Regions from separate parts of the Bradyrhizobium sp. SEMIA genome, predicted to be linked through region 2. Evidence: riboswitches for the same ligand, from Rfam matches in the RefSeq annotation. Region 2 holds a riboswitch; the other holds the start of a gene.
What was found. A riboswitch is a leader RNA that binds a small molecule or an ion and turns the genes downstream of it on or off. The one in region 2 is predicted to bind S-adenosylmethionine.

Region 1: it holds a riboswitch for S-adenosylmethionine, as region 2 does, so the genes downstream of both, FOM02_RS42695 (O-succinylhomoserine sulfhydrylase) here and metX (homoserine O-acetyltransferase MetX) in region 2, are expected to answer to the same signal.

The regions. Positions count from the first base shown of each region.
Region 1 is NZ_CP046601.1:8,919,609-8,923,016, reverse strand. Features, by position in the region: partial or broken gene FOM02_RS42700 (SGNH/GDSL hydrolase family protein) at 1-960, shown strand, start outside; gene FOM02_RS42695 (O-succinylhomoserine sulfhydrylase) at 1,028-2,215, opposite strand; SAM riboswitch at 2,290-2,369, opposite strand; gene FOM02_RS42690 (2'-deoxycytidine 5'-triphosphate deaminase) at 2,450-3,408, shown strand, end outside.
Region 2 is NZ_CP046601.1:3,051,619-3,055,026, forward strand. Features, by position in the region: gene hisC (histidinol-phosphate transaminase) at 1-783, opposite strand, end outside; gene FOM02_RS14990 (chorismate mutase) at 815-1,663, opposite strand; SAM riboswitch at 1,884-1,963, shown strand; partial or broken gene metX (homoserine O-acetyltransferase MetX) at 2,055-3,256, shown strand; gene metW (methionine biosynthesis protein MetW) at 3,259-3,408, shown strand, end outside.

The sequences.
Region 1 (3,408 bases), 3.8 Mb from region 2:
GGCATCGCTGGCTGCGCCCGCGGCGGCGGCGCTGCTGTTGCTGACTCCGGCCTCGCAGTCGCGCGCGCAGGCGCAAGCCGCGCAGGCGACACCCGATCGGCTAATTCCGCACCGCCCGCCCAGACCACCGTCGCCGCGACGTCACCCGAGCAGCGCGGTATCACATCGCGTGCCATCGACAAGGTGAAGCAGGTCGCGAAATCCGCCGGCGACATCCTTAGCCGCGTGCCTTGCCTGCCTCCCAAGGACGCGAACAAGGGCGGCCCGAAGGCGATGGGCTCGCTGCCGCATGTCGCAAGCAAGCTCGTCGCCGGCCAGCCCGTCGTCATCGTCGCGTTCGGCTCGTCGTCGACCGCGGGATTTGGTGCGAGCTCCCCGGAGTTCAACTATCCGAACCGTCTCGCCGCGCAGCTGCGCCGGCAATATCCGACCGCGGACATCACCGTCGTCAATGCCGGCGTCGGCGGCGAGGACGCGCCCGAGATGATGAAGCGCCTCCAGAAGGAGGTGATCGACGTGCATCCGGATCTGGTGATCTGGCAGGTCGGCACCAACGCCGTGCTGCGCAACCTCGATCCCGGCGACACCGCCAAGATGGTCGAGGACGGCATCGCCCGCATCCAGGCCGCCGGCGGCGCCGACATCGTGCTGGTCGATCCGCAATATTCGCCGGCCGTCAACCAGCGCAAGGAGAGCGCCGGCAAGATGGTGAAGCTGCTCGGCAAGGTCGCCGAGCTCCGTCACGTCGGCATTTTCCCGCGCTTCGAGGTGATGCGCGACTGGCACGAGAACCAATCGATTCCGGTCGAGAGTTTCGTGATCGCCGACGGCCTGCACATGAACGATTGGGGCTACGCCTGCTTCGCCCAGCTGCTCGGCGACGATATCATCCGCTCAGTCGGCCAGATCAAGATCGGCGTGAACGTGCCCGCTGACGTGCGGACGTATCGGCCGATGTAGAAGCGAATAGGGAATGGCGAGTAGCGAATAGAGATCTATTCGCCACTCACTATTCGCCATTCGCCCGTCACGCCTTCTCCAGCGCCGCCGTCAGATCCTCGATCAGATCGTCCGCATGCTCGAGGCCTGCGGAGAAACGGATGAATCCCTCGCTGATGCCGAGCGCGGCACGGTCTTCCGGCTTCAGGCGCTGATGCGTCGTGGTCGCCGGATGCGTGACGAGGCTCTTGGCATCGCCGAGATTGTTCGAGATCTTCGCAAGCTTGAGCTCGTTGAGCACGCGGAACGCCGCCGCCTTGCCGCCCTTGACCTCGAAGCCGACCAGCGTCGAGCCGCCGCGCATCTGCTTCTTCACCAGCGCCGCCTGCGGATGATCGGCGCGACCGGGATAGACCAGCCGCGAAATCTTCGGATGGCTCGCCAGTGCCTCTGCGATCCGCGCAGCCGTATCGGTCTGCGCGCGCACGCGCACGCCGAGCGTCTCAAGGCCCTTCAGGAGAACCCACGCGTTGAACGGCGAGATCGACGGGCCGGTCTGGCGCATGAAATTGTGGATGTGCTCGGCGATGAAGGCTTCCGACGACAGGATGATGCCGCCAAGGCAGCGGCCCTGGCCGTCGATGTGCTTGGTCGCGGAGTAGACGACGACGTCGGCGCCCAGCGCGAGCGGGCTCTGCCAGATCGGCGTCGCGAACACGTTGTCGACGACGAGCCGCGCGCCGCCCTTGTGCGCGATCTCGGCGATGCCGGGAATGTCGAGCACGTCTAACGTCGGGTTGGTCGGACTCTCCAGGAAGAACGTCTTGGTGTTGGGCCTTACGGCCCGCTGCCACTCGTCGAGATTGGCTCCGTCGACCAGCGTGGTCTCGATGCCGTAGCGCGGCAAGAGGTCCTGGATGACGTAGAGACACGAGCCGAACAGGGCGCGGGAGGCCACCACGTGATCGCCGGCCTTCAGCGGCGCCAGGATCGCCGTGGTCACCGCGGCCATGCCGGTTGCCGCCGAGCGGGCGGCTTCGGCGCCTTCGAGCTCGATCATGCGGCGCTCGAACATCGCGATCGTCGGGTTGGAGTAGCGCGAATAGATGAAGCCGGGGTCCTCGCCCTTGAACCGCGCCTCGCACTCCTCGGCGCTGTTGTAGACGTAGCCTTGCGTCAAAAACAGCGCCTCCGACGTCTCGCCATATTGCGAGCGCAGGGTGCCGGAATGGACCAGGCGGGTTTCGGGACGGTAGTTGGCAGGCGACTTCGACATAGGACCCTCCGATATGACCGCCTCGTCGAAAACGGTCACAAAAAAACCGGCCTGGATATCTCCACGGGCCGGGATCACAGAGGTCCCCGGCCTGTTTAGCGACTTATTTAACGTGGCTGCAAGCCGGCCGGCTCAAATCACCACGGGATAAGTGATGCTCATATTCCGCAATGCCCTTTCCGTCAAGGCGTCCATCGGATAGCCGTAAAAGGCTAGTATTTCCGGCATGTCCGGATGCGTTTGCCCCCTGATGAGGACCCCCGGTTGAGCTTTACGGTTGCCGCCGACGCCAATGGTATCCTGCCCGACCGCATGATCGCGGCGATGGCGGAAGCAGGCCTCATCCTGCCCGAATACGATTTCGTCGAAAGCCAGATCCAGCCGGCAAGCCTCGATCTGCGCCTCGGGGACATCGCCTATCGCGTCCGCGCCAGCTTCCTGCCAGGCCCCGGCGCCACCGTCGCCGAGCGCATCGACGAATTGAAGCTGCATGAGTTCAGCCTCGCCGACGGTGCGGTGCTGGAGACCAACTGCGTCTACATCGTGCCGCTGCTCGAGAGCCTGGCGCTGCCGCCGGAGATCGTCGCGGCCGCGAACCCCAAGAGCTCGACCGGCCGGCTCGACGTCTTCACCCGCGTCATCGCTGACGGCACCCGCCGCTTCGACATGATCGGCGCCGGCTATCACGGCCCGCTTTATGCCGAGATCAGCCCGAAGACGTTTCCGGTGCTGGTGCGCGAGGGCTCGCGTCTGTCGCAGGTGCGCTTCCGCACTGGTGACGCCATCCTCAATGCCGACGAGCTCGACGGCTTGCATGCTGCCGAGCGCCTCGTCGACATCGACAATGCCGATCTCTCCGGCGGCGTCGCCGTCTCGGTCGATCTCTCTGGCGAGAAGGCCAACGGCTTCGTCGGCTATCGTGCCAAGCGCCACACCGGCGTCGTCGATGTCGATCGCCGCGCCGGCTATGCGGTGGAAGATTTCTGGGAGCCGATCTCGGCCCGTCCTGATGGTAGCCTGATCCTCGACCCCGGCGAGTTCTATATCCTCGCCTCCAAGGAAGCGGTGCAGGTGCCGCCGGATTACGCCGCGGAGATGGTGCCGTTCGATCCGCTGGTCGGCGAATTCCGCGTACACTATGCCGGCTTTTTCGATCCCGGCTTCGGCTATGCCGGCGCTGGGGGGCAGGGCGC
Region 2 (3,408 bases):
GACCGCGGCGTACATCGCCGGCGTCGACACGTTGAAGGGCCCGCGGATGCGGTTGACGGCGTCGATGATGTGCTCGGGGCCGAACATCCAGCCGATGCGCAGCGCGGCGAGGCCGTGGATCTTGGAGAAGGTGTGCGTCACCACCGTGTTCTCGGTGGTGGCGACCAGCTCGATCCCCATCTCGTAATCGTTGCGTGAAACGTAGTCGGAATAGGCGGCATCCAGCACCAGCAGCACGTGCGACGGCAGGCCGGCGCGCAGGCGCTTGACCTCGTCGAACGGCACATAGGTGCCGGTCGGATTGTTGGGATTGGCGAGCCAGACCAGCTTCGTCTTCGGCGTCACCGCCTTGAGGATGGCGTCGACGTTGCAGGTGAGGTTGGTCTCCTGTGCGATGACGTTCTTGGCGCCAACCGCCATGGTCGCGATCGGGTAGACCAGGAAGCCGTGGGTGGTCGAGATCGCCTCGTCGCCCTGGCTGAGATAGGTGTGGGCAAGCAGGTTGAGGATCTCGTCCGAACCGGCGCCGCAGATGATGCGGTTCGGATCGAGCCCGAACGAGCGGCCGATCGCTTCGCGCAGCACCCGCGAGGTGCCTTCCGGATAATCCTCCAGATGATCCGCCACGCGCTTGAAGGCCTCGATCGCCTTCGGTGATGGTCCGAACGGCGTCTCGTTGGCCGAGAGCTTGAACACCTTGCGGCCCGGCTCCGGCACCGGGCTCTTGCCGGGCGTGTAGGGCGCAATATCGAGAATGCCGGGATTCGGCACGGGGCGGGACATCTTCAACTCCGAAAGTGGCTGGGCGCGAGACTTACGATTTCGACCCGGTCGGGGTCACCGTATAGCGCGTTGCGTGGCTGCCGACGAGGGCCGTGGAGCGCACCGAGGCCCCTGCTTCGATCAGGGCAGCCTTGATCTTGTCGATGCTGGTTGCGCTCGTGACCGACACCAGCAGCGCGGCTCCGTCAAAGGCGGTATCGGGCACCGCCACGATCTCGGCGAGCGGCGACAGGGTCCGCGCGACCTCGGCGTTCCACCCCGAGACACGCACGCTGAAGGTCTCGACCTCCGTCACCAGCGCGCTGTCGGCGACGCGCGAGACCGCGAACACCGGCAGTGCCGCCGGATGATCGGCGCGCTCGACGAAAGGCAGCCGCGCGATGATCTTCGGCGCGCCTTCCGCTTCCAGCTCCAGCCACCACGGCGTGCGGCTCGACGTCGCCGAGACCAGTGCCAGGTCGCCCTTGGATTTCGCCACCGCCTCGACCGCAGCCTGTGCGCTGAAATGCGCGACGTAAGGCACGGTGAAGCCGAAATGGAATCGCGCGGAATCGCGCATCGCCGGCTCGCTTACGGAGATGTCGGCATGCACCGAGAACGGCGCCTGCACGTAGGTGAACGTCGAGATGATCACGCGCCAGATGCTCTCGACCGTGTCGAGCGGCAGGATGCCGCGATGGCGCTGCACGAGGTCGCGCATCATCGCGGCTTCGCGCGCAGGCCGGAACGCGGAGCCGACCTCCTGGGTCTGCTTCACCTGGATCAGGCGGTCGATGATGTCGCCGCGTTGCATCAGCAGGCGATGCATGTCCGCGTCGATCGCGTCGATCTCCTTGCGCAATTCCTGGAGCGATGGTGGCGCGGGCGGACGTTGGGACATATCTGCCGGATGCTGTTCTGCGAAGTGCCGTTGAGAGGCGTTCCAATGCGGATCGGGCAGGCCAATGGGCTAGCCGGATTCCGTTGCGGTCGATGTCCTGATTAGGCAGTCAGGGCGGCGAAAGCAAAGAGAAATGACGACCTTTTCGGCCGGCGTTTCAAGGACGATTTTGGTTAATCCGGGCCGCGACTTGACGAAAACCGCCCAAGACAGTAGATTTTGCCTGTTCCGTGGTCATTTGAGCCGGCCGGCTTGCAGCCACGTTAAAAAACTCGCTAAACAGGCCGGGGACGCTTCCGATCCCGGCCGAACCTATCGTTCAGGCCGGGTTTTTCATGGCCTGATGCAAGTAGCGGTCTGAAGTCCGATCGCAAACGAGGTCGATGATCAGATGGGTAGCGTCAAGTCGATTCCGAGTCCTGCGATCAGCGCCGATGAGCGCTCGCACGAGGTCGATCACCCGAGTTCGCAGGTCGCGCGTTTCGGCGCAGATCAGCCGCTGCGGCTCGATTGCGGCGTCGATCTGGCTCCGTTTCAGATCGCCTACCAGACCTATGGCGAGCTCAATGCCGATCGCTCCAACGCCGTTCTGATCTGCCATGCGCTGACCGGCGACCAGCACGTCGCCAATCTGCACCCCGTCACCGGCAAGCCCGGCTGGTGGGACACGCTGGTCGGCCGGGCCGCCCCATCGATCCCAGCCGTTACTTCATCATCTGCTCCAACGTGATTGGCGGCTGCATGGGCTCCACGGGGCCGGCCTCGATCAATCCCGCCACCGGCAAGGTGTGGGGGCTCGATTTTCCGGTCATCACCATTCCGGACATGGTGCGCGCGCAGGCGATGCTGATCGACCGGCTCGGCATCGACACGCTCTTCGCGGTGGTCGGCGGCTCGATGGGCGGCATGCAGGTGCTGCAATGGACCGCGGCCTATCCTGACCGCGTGTTCTCCGCGCTCGCGATCGCCTGCTCGACGCGGCACTCGGCGCAGAACATCGCCTTCCACGAGCTTGGCCGCCAGGCCGTGATGGCGGATCCCGACTGGCACAATGGCGGCTATGCCGATCGCAGTCTTCATCCGCATCGCGGCCTCGCGGTCGCGCGCATGGCCGCGCACATCACTTATCTGTCAGACGCGGCTCTGCACCGGAAATTCGGCCGGCGCATGCAGGACCGCGAGCTGCCGACCTTCTCGTTCGACGCCGACTTCCAGGTCGAGTCCTATCTGCGCTACCAGGGCTCCTCGTTCGTCGAGCGCTTCGACGCCAACTCCTATCTCTATCTCACCCGCGCGATGGACTATTTCGACATCGCCGCCGATCACGGCGGCGTGCTGGCGAAGGCGTTCGCGGGAATCCAGACCCGCTTCTGCGTGGTCTCCTTCACCAGCGACTGGCTGTTCCCGACCTCGGAATCGCGCGCGCTGGTGCATGCGCTGAACGCGTCGAGCGCGCGGGTGTCGTTCGCCGAGATCGAGACCGACCGCGGCCACGACGCCTTCCTGCTCGACGTTCCCGAATTCTTCGACATCTCCCGCGCCTTCCTGCAATCGGCAGGCAAGGCCCGCGGGCTCACGGGCAAGGACAGCTAGCGATGTCTGTACAGGAAGTGCTGCCGTTGAATGGGTTCACTGCGGAGCAATCCGCGCATTTCCGTGCGGACCATCTGCTGGTCGCCGAGATGGTCAAGCCCGGCTCGAAAGTGCTCGACGTCGGCTGCGGTGACGGCGATCTGCTTCAGCTT